Regions from separate parts of the Staphylococcus sp. IVB6181 genome, predicted to be linked through region 2. Evidence: riboswitches for the same ligand, from Rfam matches in the RefSeq annotation. Region 2 holds a riboswitch; each other region holds the start of a gene.

Region 1 (7,663 bases), 1.1 Mb from region 2:
GAGAGCTATCACTTTTAGTTTACTTTTTAAGTGAATTTAAGGATGCAGAAGATGGTTTCAAGGTAAGGTGTATACAAACCATGAGACTGTCCGGTTTGATAGATATAACCTTGTATTGCATCGACTTCTAAAGGTCTGCCGGCAAGAATATCGTAATACATACTCGTTCCCATATCTTCAGGGTAGCCTGTATATATTTTCATAATATCTTCTACTATTGTTTCAGGCAGATTTACCTCATGTGCCGCTGCGATACGCTGTCCTTCTTCAAGCAGATTACGGCATAAATTGCGTGCTTCTGGCGATTTTAATATGGCTACAGGATGTCTGCTTACTGCTGTGATGGAATTAATCCCTAAATTAACAAGAAGTTTATACCAAATATATTCTTCTATGTCTTCTTTGAGCTGCAGTTCTAAATTTGTTGTCTGCAATTCTTCTTTTAACCATTCTGTTGTATCATCTTGTTGAAGCTGGAGGATACGATCACGATAATGTATCACTTTTGAATCTTGTTTTTGACCGCTGATATAAACAACAGCTTGATAAACATGCGGATGTTCTATTTTATCAATTTGACCATGTCCGTTCTGCGCTAAAATAATAATTGTTTCATCATCAATCACATGTTCCATCTGCAAAATAACTTGATCTAACTGCGGTGTTTTGACCGCAATAAACAAAACATCCAAATGTCCTTCAAAGTGTGTGATGGGTGTATAATGCAGCACAGCAGTATCATGAGTATCCCTTTGTTGATAAGAGACACTGCCTTCTTGTTTTCCGAATAAGTGTACGTGTGCAAGATCGAATGACTGCATCAGCTCATAAGCAATCGTAGTACCGACAGCACCAGGTCCGATAACACCGAAATGTAAATCCACTCAAACCACCTCTAATTTTCAATTAATGTGTTATTCTAATATTACATTAAATAAAGGAATTGGTGTTATGAAACATTTAAACAATTTATTTGAAATGAAAAGCAACAAAGAGAAAATTTCAATGGTTACTGCGTATGATTATCCAAGTGCCAAACAAGTTGAAGCAGCTGGTATTGATACAATTTTAGTCGGTGACTCGCTTGGTATGACTGTTCTTGGATATGAGAGCATAGTACAAGTGACACTTTCTGATATGATTCATCATGCTAAAGCCGTTCGCCGCGGTGCACCAGACACATTTATCGTAGTAGATCTGCCTATCGGCGCAGTCGGTATTAATGATGAGAGCGACTTGAAAAATGCGTTGAAATTGTATCAAGCAACTGATGCGAATGCTTTAAAAGCAGAAGGTGCACATTTAATCAGCTTTATTACAAAAGCGCGTGCAATGGGCATCCCTGTAGTTTCGCATTTAGGACTGACGCCGCAAAGTGTCGGTGTAATGGGGTATAAAATGCAAGGTGCGACCAAAGAAGATGCATTACAGTTATTAAATGATGCACAGGCTGTGAAAGAAGCGGGTGCAGTGATATTAGTACTAGAAGCCGTTCCAAGCGATTTAGCAGCCCTTATTTCAGAACGTTTAACGATTCCAGTCATCGGTATCGGCGCAGGCAAAGCCACTGACGGACAAGTACTGGTCTATCATGACATGCTGAATTATGGTCAGGATCATCATGCTAAATTCGTTAAACAATATGGTGATTTCTCACAAGGTGTTTCAGCTTTAAAACACTATCATGAAGAAGTACGTGCTGGACAATTCCCTTCTGATGCCCATACGTATAAGAAACAAATACTGGGGGAATTAGAGTAATGGTACAAGTTATTACCTCTATCTCAGAGATGCAGCAGCTGGCTCAATCATTCAAGCGCCAAGGCAAAACAATCGGCTTTATTCCGACAATGGGTGCGTTGCATGACGGCCACTTGACTATGATGACACGTTCAACTAAAGAAAATGATGTTACGGTCGCGAGTGTGTTTGTTAATCCGCTTCAATTCGCACCTGATGAAGATTATGACGCCTATCCTAGACAAATTGAACAAGATACTGAATCGGCACAATCTGCTGGTGTGGATTATATCTTTCACCCCAGTGCAGAAGCTATGTATCCAGATGAAATCGGTATTGCCCTTAAAGTCGGGCGTCTTGCTGAAGTGTTAGAAGGTGCACAGCGTCCGATTCACTTCAATGGTGTAGCCACTGTTGTCAATAAACTCTTTAATATCGTTCAGCCTGACCGTGCTTATTTCGGACAAAAAGATGCGCAGCAATTAGCTATTGTAGAAAAAATGGTGAAAGACTTTAATCACCCGATTGAAATTGTGGGACAAGCGATTGTACGTGAAGCAGACGGTCTTGCAAAGAGTTCTCGCAATGTATATTTAACTGAACAAGAACGCGAAGAAGCTCCTGCTCTGCAAGAGAGCCTGCAGCTGGCAAAACAATACTATCTAAACGGCGAAAGAGACAGTAAAGTCATTATCGACCGCATCACAGATTATTTACAGCAACATACAAGCGGCCATATTGATGAAGTGGCTGTATACAGCTATCCAGAGCTGGTCGAGCAGTCGCACATTGAAGGCCGATTTTTCATTTCGCTCGCAGTTAAATTTTCTAAAGCACGCTTGATCGATAATATTATTCTTGGAGATGACCAATAAAATGATAAGAACTATGATGAACGCTAAAATTCACCGTGCACGTGTGACAGAATCGAATTTGAATTACGTAGGGAGTATTACGATTGATGAGGCAATATTAGAAGCGGTAGATATTTTACCGAATGAGAAAGTTGCGATTGTAAACAATAATAATGGTGCACGCTTTGAAACTTACGTAATTAAAGGTGAAAGAGGCAGCGGAAAAATCTGTTTAAACGGTGCTGCTTCACGTTTAGTTGAAGTCGATGACATCGTCATTATTATGACATATGCACAACTGAATGAAGAAGAACTCAAACACCACACTCCTAAAGTTGCTGTAATGAATGCACATAATGAAATTGTTGAAATGATTCATGAAAAAGAAAACTCTATCGTATTGTAATCACAATAAATTGGTTTTATTTGTCATCTTTTTTCACTGATTCTATAAAGCCAGTCCCTGTCATCCCCTGAATTCCTGGTATAGACTTGGTCTGCTATTGCTTTTTCTATCAAAGTGATTTATGATGATTTTGTAATGAAAAGAAATTAGTAATTTCAAGAATGAAAATTACAGTCCAATACGTTAACGCCTCGCTACACGAATTGTTAAAGTATTGATGTTTGATGCTTTCTTATTCTACTAAGAATTGAATAATACAATAAGTCCACTGGAAGTGCCTGTTCCTACAGGCTGAGATCCTCGTGTTTGATGAGGAAATTCTTGGAACCTGATCCAGTTCATACTGGCGTAGGAAAGTGGCGTATTGCACTTTTTAATGCGCTGTTTTCCTGTACGGAAATAGCGCTTTTTTATTTGTTTTATTTCCAGTAGAGACTTTTCAAAGGGTGAAGGCAATGTGGGTTGCGATTTCTAAACAAACAATAACCCCTGAATTAATAAAACAGTACGCGGCGATTGAACCTATAATAGATCAATTAATTTTACGTACGCGTCCAAAAGAACAAGTGAAAGCAATAGAAGCATTACTCAAAAATGATTTCCCGAAAGATAAAATAACAGTACATTCAGACAGTGAAGTTTTAAATCGATTCAACTTAACGCATATTCACTTTAAAGAAATGGATGAACGTGCCTTTCACTTGAAACAAACACATCCAGATTTATGTGTCAGCATGTCTACACATAGTCAAGCAAGTGCACAAGCAGCAAAACGCCATCATTTAGATTATGTCTTGTTCGGACATTTATTCAAAACAGCATCTAAACCTGGTCTGCCGCCGCGCGCACAAGAAGAAATCGATTCAGTTTTAACCGCAGATATTCCAGTGATTGCGTTAGGCGGTATCAACTTCGATACTTTATCTGAAGTACCACAAGGCTTCTCAGGTATCGCAGCAATTTCACTCTTCGCACATCACGATTTACACACACTAAGTTCATTAAAGGAAGGTGAATAACTATGTATGATGCAGCAATTATCGGTGCTGGTGTAATGGGTATGTCCATTGCACGTCATTTAAAAGACAGCGGTCTGAGTATTGCATTAATAGATAGAGATATTGAAGGCAAACATGCGTCTTATAAAGCCGGAGGCATGTTAGGGGCACAAAATGAATTTACCGAAGACAGTCCCCTGTTTCGTCTAGCACTGGCATCACGTTCAAAATTCGATGCTTTAAGCAAAGCTTTATTGGCTGAAACAGGTATCGATATCCAGTACCAGCAAAACGGTTTAATCAAATTAGCCGCTTCTAAAGCAGATATCCCATCACTTCAACAACAATATGCATTCTTGAACGACAATGATCCGGATGTCCGTACACTAACAGAAGCAGACTTAAATCAATTAACGCATGGTTTAGTCAAAGGTACAGAAGCAATGATGTTTGTGCCGCATGACCATCAAATTAATGCGAATCATTATACGAAAGCACTGCATGCCTCATTGAAGGATGAGCCGAACATCGACCGCTTCACCAACACCAATGTCACTGCCATCCACCGTGTCGGCGACGGTTATGAAATCGAAGCAGAACGTAATGGCCGCCGCACCATTACACGCGCCTATAAAATTATCGAAACAGCAGGTGCATGGGCCGGCAATGTTACAGAACAGCCTGACATTCAAGCAACTGTCAGCGGTGTTAAAGGCGAAGTCTTATTAGTCGAAAATGAAAATTTAGATTTAAAACAAACTTTGTTTATGACCAACGGCTGTTATATCGTACCGAAACCGCCCCACCGTTTCCTAATCGGTGCCACAAGCTACTTCGACGATTATTCTGTCGGTGTATCTGACCAAGGCAAAACATGGCTGTTGAATCAAGCTGTAGAACGTGTTCCAAAACTTAAACACAGCAAAGCACTCAAACATTGGTCAGGTGTCAGACCGTGGACAGAAGGAGAACAGCCGATTATGGATGAAGTCCAAGACAACTTATGGATTATCACCGGCCATTACCGCAACGGTATTTTATTATCACCGATTATCGGAGAACTGATGGCAGAGTGGATTATCACAGATACTTGTCCAAAAGCTTTAGAACCATTTCATAAAAACAGGAGGGAACATTATGAAGTGCATCATTAATGGCGACCCTTTCACATTTGACGAAGCTTTAAGCATTCAAAGTATTTTAGAACAGCTTGAACTTGATCCGAAACGTGTGATTGCGGAGCATAACCAAAACTTAATACAACGTGATGACTTTGCGCATCAAATAGTGCGCGAAGATGATCGTTTAGAATTATTAGAATTTGTTGGAGGCGGATAAAATGTTAAAAATCGGACCTTATGAAATGGAATCAAGATTATTACTTGGAACTGGAAAATTTGATAATGAAGAAGTACAAACGAAAGCAATCGAAGCTTCAGGCACAAACGTACTGACATTTGCGGTACGTCGAATGAACTTATATGACAAAAACCTGCCTAACCCGCTTGCGAATGTCAACTTGAAAGATTTTGTGACTTTCCCGAATACTGCTGGTGCTAAAACTGTTGAAGAAGCAGTACGTATCGCAGAAATTGCTAAACATGCGGGTGTATGCGACATGATTAAAGTTGAGATTATCGGAGATGACGAAACATTATTGCCTGACCCGATTGCGACATACGAAGCATGTAAAATCTTACTAGAACGCGGCTATATTGTATGTCCTTATATCTCAGAAGATCCTGTACTCGCAAAACGTTTAGAAGAATTAGGTGTACACGCTGTAATGCCGTTAGCTTCGCCTATCGGTACCGGCCGCGGTATCAACAACCCGCTTAACTTAAGCTATATCATCAAAAATGCGAATGTACCGATTATCGTCGATGCTGGTATCGGCTCAGCTAAAGATGCGGCACAAGCGATGGAACTCGGTGCAGATGGTATCTTATTAAACTCAGCAGTTTCACGTGCCAAAGATCCTGTGAAAATGGCAGAAGCAATGAAACTTGGTGTAGAAGCTGGACGTTTAAGCTATGAAGCAGGCCGTATTCCTGTTAAATATACAGCACAAGCTTCAAGCCCTAGCGAAGGTTTAGGATTCCTATGATGCATCAGTCAGACAATATGCCTGACATCGATGAACGATATAGCCGCCAATCTCGCTTTGCGCCCTTTGGCGCACAAGGTCAAAAGGCACTTGAACAGACACATGTCATAGTAATGGGTGCCGGTGCACTCGGAAGCCATCTCGCAGAATATCTCGTGCGCATGGGTGTCGGCACATTGACTATCGTCGATATGGATATTGTTGAAATGTCCAACCTGCATCGTCAAACACTCTTTGATGAAACAGATGTGAAGGAAATGCGTCCTAAAGTCTTCGCACTCGAAAATAAATTAAAAGCGATTAATTCAAATGTAAAGATTCATCCCATCTACCAAGAAATTACGACGACCAATATCGAACGTATGATTTCAGAAGCACAACCTGATATTTTAATGGATGGCATGGACCACTTTGCGATTCGCTTCTTATTCAATGAAGTCTGTCACAAACTGAACCTGCCTTGGATATACGGCGCAGCAGTCGGAGGTAAAGGCTCTGTTTATGCGATTGATTATACAGGTCCTTGCTTGCGCTGTTTAATGGAAGAAGCACCTGAAACCGCTGAAAGCTGTGCAATCAACGGCGTTATTCCGCCTGTGATTATGCAAGTTGTCAGCTATCAGATCGCAGAACTGATGCGCTTTGTTTCAGGCAAAGGTTTCTCAGGCAAACTGATTACCGTGTCACCTTTTGATTTGAAGCAGCAAAGTATGGATGTCAGCCGTATGAAAAACCCGGATTGTCCAGTATGCAGTAAAGGGCAATATGATTACCTAGGCCGACATCAGCCTAAAAACATCGAAGGCAGCTGCGGTGACACTTATGTCTTTCGTTTCAAACCAGAACACTTTGACCATGCAGAATTATTTCCCGGGAAAATCAATAAAGCCAATCCTTACGTTAAACAATTAGAGGTCAACGGCTATCACGCAACATTATTCAAAGATGGACGTATGAATGTACATCATTTAGAAGATGACAACACAGCAGAAATGCTATATCAAAACTTATTAAAAACAATGAAATAATCCCTTAAAGAAGTGTACATTGATGATAAGATGTGCACTTCTTTCCTTTAAGTTATCTAGTATGGGGTATCCTATAATACATAGTCGAATTTATAACCATTTGTTCAAGCAAAGTGATTTTCTATAAGGAAGATACATATCCAGTCAAATACTTAGTAAGAATATTGATGTTATATGTAAAAATGATGGTTCTCCACCATTTGTGGTGGGTGAATAATTTAAAGAACTTAATTTTGATTGGAATTCTTCGAATTCTATCATTTAGACAACCATCCGATGTACGGGTCTGGTTGTCTTTTTCTTTTTGTTTTTAAATAAACTAAATACCAGCATTATACGGTTTCTTAAGTTATTAAAGCTTCTGTATCCATATGAAATTCGCTTAATTAACTTTATTTTATTGTTAATACCCTCTATTGCACCGTTATTTAATAAGGGATTGTAAATCGTATTTCGAAGTATTTCTTGGTGCTTTCTAAAAAATGTTACTACTTTCCATATGTTTTTACTGATTGAGTTTTTATCAACAT
Region 2 (7,663 bases):
CAAAAACAGCATCTTGAATTAACACGTAATCTTGTAGACCGCTTCAACAGCCGCTACAATGACGTACTTGTAAAACCAGAAGTACGCATGCCGAAAATCGGCGGCCGTGTCATGAGTCTTCAAGATCCTACTAAAAAAATGAGTAAAAGCGATGATAACGCTAAAAACTTCATTTCTTTATTAGATAACCCTAATACAGCAGCTAAAAAAATTAAAAGTGCTATCACTGACTCAGACGGTATCATTAAATATGATAAAGATAACAAACCAGGTATCAGCAACCTTCTCTCTATCTATTCAAGCTTGACTGACGAATCATTCGCAGAACTTGAACAACGCTACGAAGGTAAAGGTTATGGTGATTTCAAAGGCGACTTGGCAGAAGTTGTTAAAAACTTCTTAACAGAATTCCAAGAACGCTATAATGACTACTATCAATCAGATAGACTTGATGAAATCTTAGACCTTGGACGCGACAAAGCAATCAAAGCTTCTTCACGCACATTGCAAAAAATGGAAAATGCGATGGGCTTAGGTCGTAAACGTAAAAGATAATCAACACATATCTACCGTATATTCTCTTCTGAGGATATACGGTTTTCTTTATCCTATTTTAAAACATTACACCACTTTAATTCCTATACCTTTAACACATTAAATACTATATAATGAATGTATACAATAAATGTGAGGTGCTTCCTATGCTTTCTGCTATCATTCGTACGATTGCTTGTATCGCAGCAACGCTTTATGTCATTTACAGTCTGTTTGTACATTACAACCCAGCAATCAATATCATTTTATTTGTCGGCTCTTTCATTATCTTTGCCTTCTTTGTCGGCAGATCTATTTTCTTTAACGGTAATTTTCCCTTATTTCATAACGCACAAGAACGTGCCAAATCCAAAGGAACAAACTACTTTTGGATTTACGCGAGTTTAACTTTTTATCTCGGTACATTGTTTATCGCTGTATTTCATACTATAAAGTAACTAAAAACAAGCCGGTATCTGCCCTATTTGAGCAAATACCGGCTTTCATTAATTTTAGACTTATATTGTCAGTTTATTGATAAATATGACTGCCTTGTTCTACAAAGTCTTTTGCTTTTTCTTTCATCGCTTCTTGTCTTTCTTGTTCATCAAAATGGTTTTGACGCAAATCATGAGAAATTCGCATTGAACAGAATTTAGGGCCGCACATACTGCAGAAGTGTGCAACTTTTGCTGCTTCTTTCGGTAAAGTTTCATCATGATATTCACGCGCACGTTCAGGATCTAGTGATAGATTGAATTGGTCGATCCAGCGGAATTCAAAGCGTGCTTTACTAATTGCATCATCACGATCAGAAGCACCTGGAAGGCCTTTTGATAGGTCTGCTGCATGTGCTGCAATTTTATAAGTGATAACACCTTCGCGTACATCATCTTTATTCGGCAAACCTAAGTGTTCTTTAGGTGTCACGTAACATAACATAGCTGTTCCGTAGCTTGCTATTTGTGCTGCACCGATAGCTGAAGTGATATGGTCGTATGCAGGTGCGATATCAGTTGTAAGCGGTCCTAATGTATAGAATGGTGCTTCTTTACAATAGAAATCTGCTAGATCTTGGTTTTCTTTAATTTTATGCATTGGGATATGTCCTGGTCCTTCAATCATAACTTGAACATCGTGTTTCCATGCAATATCAGTCAATTCGCCTAATGTTTTCAATTCAGAGAATTGGCTTTCATCATTCGCATCATAAATAGAACCAGAGCGTAAACCATCTCCTAATGATACTGCGATATCGTATTGATTTAAAATGGCACAGATATCATCGAAGTGTTCGTATAAGAAGCTTTCTTCATGATGTGCTAAACACCATTGTGCCATGATGGAACCGCCGCGTGAGACAATACCTGTTAAACGATTAACTGTTAACGGTACATAGCGAAGCAAGACACCTGCATGAATAGTAAAGTAATCGACACCTTGTTCGGCTTGTTCGATTAAAGTGTCGCGATAAATTTCCCAAGTTAGATCTTCAGCAACACCATTCACTTTTTCTAACGCTTGATAAATCGGTACAGTACCGACAGGAACTGGTGAGTTTCTTAATAAATATTCACGTGTCGCATGAATATTTTTACCTGTTGATAAATCCATAATTGTATCTGCACCCCAGTGTGTCGCCCACACTAATTTTTCAATTTCTGCTTCAATTGATGACGACACCGCTGAGTTTCCGATATTCGCATTGATTTTCACTTGGAAATTTTTACCGATAATCATCGGTTCTGATTCAGGGTGGTTGACGTTATTAGGAATAATCGCACGTCCTCTTGCAATTTCATCTCTGACAAATTCAGGTTCTACCCCTTCACGTACCGCTACGAATTTCATTTCTTTTGTGATGATACCTTGTTTTGCATAGTGCATTTGAGTAATGCGTTTACCTTCTTTTGCACGTTTAGGCTGATAATTGAAAGGTGTTTCTACAAATTTATGATGGCCTTCTTTTTTAAAGCCGTTATCAATCGACTGTACTTTACGTCCTTCATAAGCTTCTATATCATCACGTGCATCAATCCAGTCGGTACGTAATTTCGGAATCCCTTTTTGCACATCTACTTCATAACCTTCTTCATGATAGACACCTGCTGTGTCATAGACCGTTAATGGCGCATTCTTTTGTGTGCTGTACTCTGTTACTGTATCGCTTAATTCGATTTCTCTGAAAGGCACACGAATATCCTCATCTGCCCCTTGCTTAAATACACGTTTGCTTGCTGGAAAACCTTTTTTTAATTCAATGGCTTCTTGTTTCATAAAAATTAATCCTCCCTGCTTCAATGCTAGGAGGTATACCTTAAGACACGACAAATAAGAAAACGCATTCATAAATTTATGAATGCGCAAAGATTTATACATACTGAACTTGATACAAACATACACCATGCATGTTTGTATTTATTCGTTTGATTACTTAATCGTCTATGTACGCTTCCCTACGCTAGTACTAACTAGATCAGGTTCAAAGGGTTGATTTGTATATCTTTCAGCCTATAGGGCACCCCTAGCAATGAAATATTTAATTTACATTTTTATACTAACACTCAACAATCTAATATACAAGTCAATGCGATAGTTTGTATTAAACACCTTTTATTGTAGAATTTCAGTTTAAATATTTTCTCATTTTATTCAAAGTTACTCTGACTACTGTCGTCTCCCCGACCTTTTCATAGCCTAACTTTTTATATAAAGCATTCGCTTTGTCATTGTATTGATTGACCGTCAGTGAAATTTTATCAAACCCTTTTTCTCTCGCTATGTTTTCAGCTGCTTTCAACAGCGTTTGGCCTACGCCGCGGCGTTGAAAATCTGAAGATACAGACAACATAGAAACATGATACTCATCTTCTTCTGCTTCTTTCAAGTTGATTAAAGAGAAAATAGATTTGTAATATATCATCAACTGCGGTACAACAAATATCCGCTTCAATGCTACAATCTCCACTACCGTCGGTACTAATGCTTTTTCTAATTCTCGGTACGGCATACATGTGATTAGTCCTGCCACTTGTCCATCAATCATCGCGGCAAGTGTATGCTCATAACTGAAACGATTCTTTCTCATTTGGTAAAGCTTTTGCATATAGTGTTCGATCACACCTTGATTATCGCTCCCTACCATCACATGGCATAAATTGCCGATAGCGATGTAGTTTAATGCGCCCGCCTCTTTAAATTCTGGTCTTGCAGATGTAATTTGTATTGCGTTGTTCACGTCAAAAATCTCCTTTGTTTCTATCAAACGTGCTCGGGTGCTAATTGTCTGACTGTGTTCATTCTCAACTTATGATTTGGAATCGGCATATGCAGCATCCATTCATCTATAAGTCCGCTTCGATTAATTTCATCTAATTTGCTAACTACTTCTTCCTTATTTCCGCTCATAATATGCATACGTTTCTCAACAACTTCAAATTTTTCATTGCTTTCAGAAAGATATGCATCGACTTGTGCTTTTGTATTCAAAACCGTACGCCTGCCATCTTCTGAAATCAGCTCATAATGTCTTTGAGAAAAACGAAACGGTAATTGATTGCCGTCTCTCGTAGTAATCATAACAGGTACGCTGACAATAAATCTTCCTTCAGGGTAGCGAGATTTATAAGCTTTTAATGCTTCTTCTAAATCTTCTTGACTCGAATTAATGAAAAATGCATATATAATACCGACTTTAGCTTCCGCTGCTTGAATCGCAGCATTTAAACTCGTCCCAAGCAAATAAATCGGAACACTTGGGTGGGTACTGTCTCTTTTAGCTGTTTTAAGTCCAGCATATTTTGAGTCTGGGTCGAAATTTTGTGTATTCAGTCCTCTTAAAGTCTCAAACTTTTCATTAAACGAAAGTCCATGCTCTTTTAAATCTTCTTTCAATATACCTGTTACTTTCGGGAACCCGCCAGGTGCTTTGCCCACCGCTAAATCTGCACGATGGTTTGATAATTCGTCAATCAAATGGAATTGTTCTATCACCTTCAACGGATGATAATGCATCAGCATGACACCGCCTGATCCAATGCGCATGTGCTTTGTCTGATTCAATAAATGCATCGTCAAAATTTCTGGTGATGTACCGATGACATCATTTAAATTATGATGTTCTGCGACTAAATAGCGGGTATATCCCAATTCGTCTGCAAGTTGTGCCAATTCTACCGTCTGACGCAGTGCTTCCTTTGAAGTTTGTTTTTTTGTAATTGGTGTTTGATCTAATATACTCACCGGCAGCATGTAACCCTCTCCTATTCTCTGCTCTTAAATTCATGCTATGGCTCAAAGATGAGAAAGTCAAAAACTATGATTTCACCATAATGACGAAAAAAAGAAAACACGGCCTAAATCGACCGTGTTTTCGATATTTAAATCCCCTTATTTTGTGAAAAATTTATCCCTTTGTTGATTACTCTTTATCTTTCTTTTTCTTGCCTGTTTCTCTATCGATACTATTATCGATATAGGCATGTTTTAAGGTTGTTTCTCCACCGATTTCATGGTAAACAATACCTTTCAGCTGAGGGTTGCGCAAACTTGCTGCACCTTGCTGATAAATCGGTGCGACTGGTGCTTCGCTTAACATCAGTTCTTCCGCATCTTTCAAATGATCGATACGTTTTTTTGGTTGTTTTAATAATGAACCGTTCGCTTCTTTTAACATACTATCGAATTTTTTGCTGCTCCAGTCTGTGTTGTTTTGAGCATTATCTGTTGTCATCGTATCTAAATACGTCATTGGGTCTGGATAGTCAGGTCCCCAACCAGATAAAGACATAGAGTAGTTCATTGTTAATTCGGCTGTTACCCTTTGTTTGAACGGTAATTGTTTGATATTTACATTCACACCTGGCAAGTTCTTTTCAATTTGTGATTTGATGAATTGGGCTGAAATTTTTGAACTTGGGGTATCTTCTGTATTTAATGTAAATGTAAATTCATTTTTGCCAAGTGCTTTTTTGGCTTTATCCAAATGTGCTTTCGCTTCTTTCGGATTATATTTCAATGGTGATTCAACCATATCAGCGTAATCTTTGCCATCAGGCAAGATTGCTGTTTTCTTCGATGTAAAGCCATCAAATGGTTTTGAACCATCGCCTAACACATTATCAACATACGCTTTTTTATCTATAGATTGGGCTATAGCGTAACGCATATCTTTGTTTTGGAATTCTTTTTGTTCTTTTTGATTTAATTTCAAGAAGAAAGTAGATGCTTTCAGGCGTTTGAACAATGCCGGGCTGTCTTTATATTTCTCTACTTGCTCTGATGTAATCCCTGCATTATCTACAGAACCAGTATCATATAAAGATGCACCTGCTTGTTGGTCTTTTAACACTTTGTAGCTGACTTTATCTAATTTAACAGCTTTTTTGTCCCAATATTTCGGGTTCTTTTTCATTAGAATTTTGTCTTCAACTTTCCAATCTGTTAATTCGAATGGTCCGTTGTAAACTGCTTTATCTGCAGTTGTCCCATACTTTTTACCATATTTTTTTGCTACTTTTTCATTTTGCGGCATATATGTTCCGAATGCGAGCATTTGATCAAAGTAAGGTAATGGTTTGTTCAGCTTAATTTGAAGTGTGTAGTCATCCAGTGCTTTCACACCCAATTTACTTGCTGGCAGCTTACCTTCGTTGATTTTTTGCGCGTTTTTCATATCGTACATAATGTATGCATATTCAGAAGCTGTTTCCGGCTTCAATGCTTTTTGCCAAGCAAATACGAAATCATGCGCTGTGACAGGGTCGCCGTTTGACCACTTCGCATTTTTACGCATTTTAATTGTTAATGTTTTACCGCCATCACTTTTCTTAGGCATGCCTTTGGCAATCGCCGGAATCGCTTGGTCGTCATCATCTAATGCATATAAACCTTCATAAACTTGGTTATAAATATTAAATGATACGGTATCTGTTGCAAGTACACTATCCAGCGTACTCATATCTTGTGCTAATACAGAACGGTAAACTTGTCCCTTGCCATCATAAATACCGCCGCCTTGACTGCAACCACTAAGTACAAGGGCTGCGATAATCAAAGTCATAGCAAATGAAATTAATTTTTTCTTCATCGCTTTATCCCCCTTACACCGTTTGTTGTAATCTTTGTCTTAATTCTTCTGCTTCTTCATCTGTCACAAAGACATAATGTCCAGCACTGACTTCCTGCAGCGTACGTCCCTTGTCTTTCTCTTTATCTTCTTTATAAGTCAGACGTGTTCTTGTACGTTCGCTTTCAGGATCTGGCTGCGGTACTGCAGATAACAAAGATTTTGTGTACGGATGTAAAGGATGGTTATAGATTTCATCCGCCGTACCTAGTTCTACGATTTTACCGAAATGCATCACTGCAATTCTGTCTGAAATGTATTTCACCATAGATAAGTCATGGGCGATGAATAAGAACGTAATCCCCTTTTCACGCTGCAATTTCAACAATAAGTTGACGACTTGTGCTTGTATCGAAACGTCTAATGCTGAGATAGGTTCATCTGCGATGATGAATTCTGGTTCTACAGCCAATGCGCGGGCAATACCAATACGTTGTCTTTGCCCACCTGAGAATTCATGCGGATAACGATTGGCATGTTCTTTGTTCAGCCCTACTGTTTCTAACAAGTCGTAAACACGCTTTTTACGTTCTCTCGTATTTTTTGCTAATTTATGAATATCAATACCTTCAGCAATAATATCCATGACTTTCAATCTTGGGTTCAATGAAGCGTACGGATCTTGGAAAATCATTTGGATTTTCTTATTGAATTTCAGCATATCTTTGCGTTTCTTAATATCTTGTATATTAACCCCTTCGTAATATACTTCTCCTGCTGTTGCATCATTCAGTTTGATTAAAGCTTTGCCGGTTGTCGATTTCCCGCAACCTGATTCGCCTACTAAACCGAATGTTTCCCCTTTGAAAATTTTGAATGAAATATCTTCAACTGCACGTACTTCATTGCGTTTGCCGACATTGAAATATTGTTTTAGATTTTTAACTTCTAACAATACATCTTGTGACGGCGTTTCATTGCGTTGTGCTTGAAGCGCTGCTTGTTCATGTTTTGTTTCTTCTTGCTGCTTAAGCGCTGTTTCTGATTCTGTAAATTGCTGCT
Region 3 (7,663 bases), 110 kb from region 2:
ACTCATCAGGTGTTGATTTTGCCATATCGATATAGGCTTGTTTATAGCCAGCCACAAAGCGAGAGCTGTGTTTATTGAAAAGTTGGCGGAAGCGCCAAGCACGTTTGCGTTTTTTGATAAAACGGTTAAGTCGGCGTTTTTTATTTTTAAGTTTTGTCATGGTTTCAATTTCTCTTACGGCTTGTTGGTAGCCTTTTTCGTATGCATCGTTACGTTTCTTCATGAAAATTGCCTCCCATCGTATGTGTAAATCTGATTACCTTAATTATAGCATTTATAATAGGGGTGTATTAACTAAAAAAAGAAATGATGGTTATTATAAAAATAAGCAGCAAACGGTCGAATCGGTAACCGTCTACTGCTGGGAAAAATATGGATGAATGAAAATGTAAATATTGGTTGGGCTGCAGCTCGACGACTAACAGCCCGATAGCTATTTTAAAAACTACATCGAAATGTGTCAACCACGTACATCCATGATGCCTGTAATCGGCACATAATGTGCTAATAATATAGCAGTGTTTAATATTGCGGCGAAGAGTAAGATAAAGATCAAGTCGCGATAACTAAATGGTGGGTAGTAATAATAAGTTCTCGGACCATCTTTAAATCCTTTTTTCTCCATCGCAACAGAGAGTTGATGTGCTTTTCGGATGTTTTGGCTTAATAGAGGAATCATCAAATGCTTGATGCGTTTAAAGCCTCTGTAATTGGATTTATCCACCATACGATAGCGCATCTTCAATGATTTTCTTAATTGTACAAATGAACTGATGATTAAAGGTACCATACGTATCGCTGCCATAAAGGCATAAGCGACTTTAGGTTTTACTTTTAAGTGCTGCATTAAACTGTAGAAGATCATCACAATTTGAGAAGTGAATGCCATCACAATTCCAAAGAAAGTTACAGTATCTGTACGCATTGATAAATGCAGACCTCTGACTAAACTTTCTGTCGTAATATGAATAAATCCTAACTTAAATAGCGTATGTGTACCATCACCATAGAAAATCATGAACAGTGCTGAGATGATACTGAATAGTATCGTATAAACTACAAATAGTGCTGTTATCTTAAACTTCATACCGCCAAAGATGAGTAAGAATAATAACATCAGAACGGTTAAATAAATCATCACATCAAAATTGTGTATAAAGATGACAAAGAAGAATAAGAAAATACCTAAACCTAATTTGGTAATGATATTGACTTCATCTACGAAGGTGAAATATTTTTTCCATGCTTCAAACATTGTCTTCACCTTCCATTTCAAAAAGCTCATCTTCACATAACATATGATCGCGCAACTCAATACGTCTTGTAGGGTAGCGTTCGATAATATGCGGATCGTGTGTAACCATTATAATGGTTTGTCCTTGTGCAACACGTTTTTGGAAAAGTGATAATAAATTAAATGTGTTGCGGCTGTCTAAACCAAACGTCGGCTCATCTAATAAGATAATATCAGCATGAGAGCTTAGCGCTGTTGCGACGCTTAATCGACGTTTTTGACCCATAGATAATTCGAACGGGTGATGTTCTTGAACAGCTTCTAAATTCAACATTTGTATCAGTTGTTTTGTTTCTGCTTCTGCATCAGGGCCGCTGAAGTTGATGAAAATCTCTTCATAAACTGAATTTGTGATAAATTGCAGTTCTGGATTTTGATAGACCAAGTACATATGCTGGGCAGCTTCTTTAATTTTGTGAAGCGGTTGGCCGTCATAGGACATGGCACCGCGATATTTAATCAGCTGCATCATCGATTCTAATAAAGTGGTTTTACCGGCACCGTTTTTACCGGTAATCGTAATCCACTCGCCATCACCAATTTCAAAGTCAGGGACTTGAATCAAGGTCTTTTTGCCTCTGATAATTTCACCCTCTGTATACTTAAAGCGTGCTTTTGAAGGTGCAGCAGCGTTTAAATTTGGTTGTGGTGCATGGTCCCAAGCTTTAGGGTGCCATACGCCGTATTCTGTCAATAAATCTTCATGCTGGTTCAATATTACCTCAGGTGTGTCATCAGCAATGATGTGGCCGCCATGGCCCATTAATATGACACGATCGACATGTTCCCAAATATGTTCTACTTTATGCTCAACGATGAGTACAGTTTGATCTTGCCACATCTCTTTGATTTTATTCCATAAATCCTCAGTCGCATCTACATCCAGCATAGCGGTCGGTTCATCCAAGAAGAGGGTATCTGCTTCTTGGAGTACCGTTTCAGCAATAGCTAATTTTTGTTTCATACCTCCGCTTAATTGAGACACGGTTTGTTTTGGACCTACTTCTAAATCTACAGATTCTAAAGCACGTTGAATTAACGCATCCATATCTTTACGCGGTACTTGTTTGTTTTCTAATACGAATGCTAATTCCTCATATACTTTAGGCATACAAAACTGTGTATCCGGGTCTTGGAAAATGACACCGCTGTTTAAATCTGCTTTTAAGTCATCATACTTCATAGGCAATTCAATCAAGTTCGGTACAATACCGCTTAATACATTAAGCAAAGTACTTTTGCCGCAGCCTGATGGACCTAAAAGCAAGACTTTTTGTTTGTCAGGTATTTCTATATTTAAACCATCAAAGATTTTATTTTGTGCATTTGGATATTTGAGTCGTAAATTTTGAGCAAATAACAAGATAATATCTCCTTACAAATTGTCGTAATCTTTTTTAGAAGCAGGGCGGAAGAGTTTGGTAACTCCGGTTTGATCCAGTGCTTTGACAAGATAGTATGGGAAAATCCCTGCTAATACAATACCGCTGATACAACGGAAGAACACATATAAGAATAAGTTCCATCCTGCAACTTCACCAAGATAACCATAGTAGAAGTCGATAGGGAAAGTAACAAGTGCAGCTGCTAAACCAGCAATGACTGCCACCATTAATTTGCGTGATTTATAACGGAAAATCGCAAAAATAATTTCACATGCTAAACCTTGAAGCAAGCCGTAAATAATTGTTGCAATATCAAAGCGTCCCATGACGATAGTTTCACCAGCACCCGCAGCAAATTCAGCGAGTAAAGCGACGCCTGCTTTAGGAATGATCAGGTAAGCAACAACAGCTGCAGCAAACCACATACCATAAGATAATTCTTCTAAGTGCAATCCAGTCACTTGCATCGCTTTGTATACAAGGTTCCAAATGTTGTAAATGATTGCAAAGATGACTGCGATTAACACAGTAACTAAGATATCTGAAAGTTTAAGCCCTTTAGACATAATGAATCAATTCCTCCTATAAAAATAAAAAACACGCAAACTTGTCTAGCAAGCAGCGTGAAACAGGCATCGGAACAAACCGGTACCACCCTCAATCGACAACCGGTTCATCTTCCGCACTTTCCTACGCTAGTCCAAGCTAGATCAGGTTCGAAGGGTTTGAAGCATGTGCTTCATCTCAGTTCGAAACACCCCTAGTGCATTTATTCATTTGATTTATAATAAATGTATGCTTTTTAGTACTAGATGTCAAGGTCATTTTGCGATTCATCCTTATAAGAACGGGTATTGAATTAAGATGACAAAAGATTAAATTTGTGTAAAAACAAAAGTAAAGGATTGAGTGTGCTGACCAATTCTAATATACTACCATAGAATGATTTACTATAATTTTTAAAGACACAACACGTCTGTTCATATATAATAACTATGAGGTGAAAAACATGTCGTATATAAAGAAGCACGCTGAGATCATTTTTAGTTTGATTATTGGCATTGTTTCACTTTTAATTGGCATCATTGTACTGCTCAATTTATCATTCATCCATAAACTTGCTAAGGGGAGCAAGGTTGACTTACATATTAATAATGTGTGGGATTTCATCAATGCATTCTTTATTGAAATTATCCGGATTATGAGTCAATTTATCGGCCATTTCCCTATCATCAGCGCCATCTTAATCATCTTATTCGGCGTTGCATTGCTTTGGATCGGCTATTTGTTATTTATCACGACAAAATATGATTATGATATTTCAATTTTCTTCCTTATAATAGGAATCTTTTTCTTCCTCATCACAATTGTCTTTATGACACAAGTCTACGGTTTCTTCGCAGTTATCTTTATTATCCCGTTCATTGTGCATATTGGCTATATTGTTTATAAGGACGAACTTAACAGCGACCATCAGAAGGAACATTATTTATGGATCATCTGTACGTATGGTATCAGTTATTTAATATCTCAGATTTCGTTATACGGAAGAATAGAGAGTCATGAAATTGCATTGATTGATATTTTAAGTGTCAATGCTTTCTTCTTAGTGATGTGGTGTTTAGGCCAAATGTCGATTTGGAACTTCTTATTCCTAAGACGTTCATTGCCTTTAACTAAAGCAGAACTTGGAGAAGAGATGGAATACTCTAGAACTGATAAAAATGGTGCAATCAGCCAAACGAAAGAACAATTGCGTGAAATTCAAGAACGTACCCAAGAATTCACACACCGTACACGCAGAAGCATTGACTTAGAGAAAATCAGAACAAAAAAAGATAAAATTAAAAAGACAATTAAAGATAAAATTGATTTGCAGGAAGACGATATTCCGAATTGGATGCGTCGACCGAAATGGATCAAACCAGGTATTGTAGAGTTAATTTGCGGAACGATTCTGTTCTTATTCACATTATTAGAATTGAACAACCGTAATGGATTATTTATGTCAGGCGATTGGGAATTGTCACAGACATCTTATGTTATTGAATGGGTGACTTTATTCCTATTGCTGCTTGTCATCATCGCTTATATTATTACAACATTGACGCATTTCTTACGCGGCAAACTGTACTATGCACAACTCTTCATGGTAAGTATCTTGTTCTTCAAATTACTTACTGAATTCGTGAACATTATGATTCATGGCTTATTATTATCAATTTTTATCACACCGATTTTATTTATAATGCTTGTTGCGGTAACCATTGCATTTATTATTCAATTAAGAACACCGGACCATTAACAACAAGCTGAAGTCGAGAAATCAAATAAAGATTTCTCGGCTTTTTTATTTTTTTAGTTGTTCTGTTTAGAAAGGGACTGTATTATACGTTAAGATGAAAGTAACTACACATAGAAGGCGGAATAATAATTATGAAGACAGCAATTTTAAATAAAGGCAAAGAACAAAAATATTTAAACCAGTATCCTTTAGTAGATGAAGAAGACATTTTTGAACATAGTCATTTAAAAGACGGGGATATTTTCCATATCATTACTGATGACGGCCGTTATATTGCTACGGCTTACGTAGGCCGTCAGCATAAAGGTCTTGGCTGGGTATTAAGTTATGATGCACAAGAAACAATCGATACTTCATTCTTTGAAGGTTTGTTTGAAGCGGCTTTAGATTACAGACAATATTATTTTGATATCGATGGTACAAATGCGTTTCGTCTATTCAACGCAGAAGGAGACGGTGTAGGCGGTTTGACAATCGACTATTATAATCGCCATTTATTGATTCAATGGTATTCAAAAGGTATTTATAAGTTCAGATATAATGTACTAGAAGCAATCAAAGCTGTGTTCCCGTATACATCTATTTTCGAAAAGACACGCTTTAAAGACAGTGATGTAAAAAGCGGCTTTGTGACAGGTGAAGCACCTGAATTCCCGATTGTCATCGAAGAAAACTTCACATTTTATAATGTTGATTTAGACGATGGACCTATGACAGGTATTTTCTTAGACCAAAAAGAAGTCAGAAAGAAATTGAGAGATGTTTATGCACCTGAGCGCAGTGTATTAAACTTATTCAGTTATACAGGCGCATTCTCAGTCATTGCGGCTCAAACAGCGTTAGAAACAACAAGTGTTGATTTAGCTAACCGCTCAAGAAGTTTGACGGAAGAGAATTTTGGGGTAAATGGTATAGACCCGAAAACACAATATATTTATGTGATGGATACGTTTGACTTTTATCATTATGCGGCAAGACACGGCAAGCTTTATGACACAATTGTGATTGATCCGCCAAGTTTTGCACGCAATAAAAAGAAAGTATTCACTGTGCAAAAAGACTATCACAAATTAATCGAAGAGGCATTGCCGATACTCAGCGATGGCGGTACTTTGATTTTAAGTACCAACTCAAGTGCACTGACTTCAAAAACGTTTAAAAACATGATTAAAAAGACGCTGAACGAGCAAAATGTTGATTTTGAGATTGAAGAAGCTATGGGACTTCCAAAAGATTTCAAAACACATCCGCATTTCAAGCCATCCAAATATTTAAAAGTCGTCTTCGTTCGGGTATCACATAAAGAGGAAGAAGTAATAATAGAGGAGAATTAAAATATGGGGATAAAAGATAAATTTATTAAAGGCACGACTGATAAAATCGGTCATAAAGTCTTAAAAATCGACCCTGTTTCAAAAAAAGGGAGATTACCGGTTAATGCAAAAGACTTGCAGGAAAGACGCGAACGCGCGGAAGAGCTTGTAAGAAAGAAATCATTTTTATCATCTACAGCAAGTGTCGTTCCGATTCCCGGTTTAGGTTTCGGTGTCGACTTAAAGCTGATGAAAGATATTATCGAAGATATCAATAAAATTTACGGTGTAGATCATAAACAAGTGAATCGTATGAGTGATGACTTGAAAGAACGTGTGTTAGCTGCGGCATCTATCCAAGGCAGTCAATTTATCGGCAGAACGATTTCTAAAGGTATTTTGAAAATAATTGTCAGAGATGTTGCGAAAAGAACAGCAGCCAAACAGACGAAATGGTTCCCGTTTGTCGGGCAAGCGATTTCAGCTTCAATCAGTTATTACTTTATGAAGAAAATGGGCGAAGATCACATTCAAAAATGTGAAAACGTTGCCAAAAAGTTATTAGAGAATAAGTAAGCAAAATAATTGTGCATATTTTCACAAAAACACTAAAATCATGTCTCTGCAAGGGTTAAACAAATTGAATTTAGAGGCATATTTTGGTAATGTTAAGGTGTAATAATGTTCAGGTGAGCTTATCACCAATTAATGGATGCGAAGGAGAAAGATTATTATGGAACAACAATCATACACTATCATTGACGAAACAGGTATTCATGCTCGTCCAGCTACAATGCTTGTACAAACAGCTTCAAAATTTGATTCAGATATTCAATTAGAATATAACGGCAAAAAAGTCAACTTAAAATCAATTATGGGTGTTATGAGCTTAGGCGTAGGTAAAGATGCTGACATCACTATCTATGCTGACGGAAGCGACGAAGCTGATGCAATTCAAGCTATCACTGACGTTTTATCAAAAGAAGGCTTAACTAAATAATATGGCTAAAACAATTAACGGGATTGCAGCATCTGACGGTGTTGCAATCGCAAAAGCCTATTTATTAGTTGAACCTGACTTAACGTTTGATAATGAAACGGTCACTGATACAGAGGCTGAAGTTGCTAAATTTAACGGCGCACTTAACACATCAAAAGTTGAATTGACTAAAATCAGAAACAATGCTGAACAACAATTAGGCGCAGATAAAGCTGCGATCTTCGATGCACATTTATTAGTACTTGAAGATCCTGAACTTATCCAACCTATTGAAGACAAAATCAAAAACGAAAATGTTAATGCGGCACAAGCATTAACAGATGTTTCAAATCAATTTATCACAATATTTGAATCAATGGACAATGA

What was found. Region 2 has a riboswitch for thiamine pyrophosphate ahead of thiC (phosphomethylpyrimidine synthase ThiC). Riboswitches for the same ligand answer to the same signal wherever they lie in the genome.
Region 1: it holds a riboswitch for thiamine pyrophosphate, as region 2 does, so the genes downstream of both, MUA90_RS02120 (thiamine phosphate synthase) here and thiC (phosphomethylpyrimidine synthase ThiC) in region 2, are expected to answer to the same signal.
Region 3: it holds a riboswitch for thiamine pyrophosphate, as region 2 does, so the genes downstream of both, MUA90_RS09695 (ECF transporter S component) here and thiC (phosphomethylpyrimidine synthase ThiC) in region 2, are expected to answer to the same signal.

What each region holds. Positions count from the first base shown of each region.
Region 1 covers NZ_CP095096.1:490,398-498,060, reverse strand. The annotation lists gene MUA90_RS02140 (oxidoreductase) at 27-884, opposite strand; gene panB (3-methyl-2-oxobutanoate hydroxymethyltransferase) at 952-1,761, shown strand; gene panC (pantoate--beta-alanine ligase) at 1,761-2,615, shown strand; gene panD (aspartate 1-decarboxylase) at 2,617-3,000, shown strand; TPP riboswitch at 3,261-3,372, shown strand; gene MUA90_RS02120 (thiamine phosphate synthase) at 3,456-4,019, shown strand; gene MUA90_RS02115 (NAD(P)/FAD-dependent oxidoreductase) at 4,022-5,152, shown strand; gene thiS (sulfur carrier protein ThiS) at 5,136-5,336, shown strand; gene MUA90_RS02105 (thiazole synthase) at 5,338-6,105, shown strand; gene MUA90_RS02100 (ThiF family adenylyltransferase) at 6,105-7,133, shown strand; gene MUA90_RS02095 (ISL3 family transposase) at 7,395-7,663, opposite strand, start outside.
Region 2 covers NZ_CP095096.1:2,105,107-2,112,769, forward strand. The annotation lists gene trpS (tryptophan--tRNA ligase) at 1-555, shown strand, start outside; gene MUA90_RS10260 (hypothetical protein) at 702-992, shown strand; gene thiC (phosphomethylpyrimidine synthase ThiC) at 1,066-2,811, opposite strand; TPP riboswitch at 2,971-3,070, opposite strand; gene MUA90_RS10270 (GNAT family N-acetyltransferase) at 3,161-3,772, opposite strand; gene MUA90_RS10275 (MsnO8 family LLM class oxidoreductase) at 3,796-4,785, opposite strand; gene MUA90_RS10280 (peptide ABC transporter substrate-binding protein) at 4,955-6,622, opposite strand; gene MUA90_RS10285 (ABC transporter ATP-binding protein) at 6,636-7,663, opposite strand, start outside.
Region 3 covers NZ_CP095096.1:1,990,547-1,998,209, reverse strand. The annotation lists gene MUA90_RS09710 (hypothetical protein) at 1-223, opposite strand, end outside; gene MUA90_RS09705 (energy-coupling factor transporter transmembrane component T family protein) at 461-1,255, opposite strand; gene MUA90_RS09700 (ABC transporter ATP-binding protein) at 1,248-2,657, opposite strand; gene MUA90_RS09695 (ECF transporter S component) at 2,670-3,245, opposite strand; TPP riboswitch at 3,350-3,451, opposite strand; gene auxA (lipoteichoic acid stability factor AuxA) at 3,689-4,984, shown strand; gene MUA90_RS09685 (class I SAM-dependent rRNA methyltransferase) at 5,116-6,318, shown strand; gene MUA90_RS09680 (DUF697 domain-containing protein) at 6,322-6,873, shown strand; gene MUA90_RS09675 (phosphocarrier protein HPr) at 7,031-7,297, shown strand; gene ptsP (phosphoenolpyruvate--protein phosphotransferase) at 7,299-7,663, shown strand, end outside.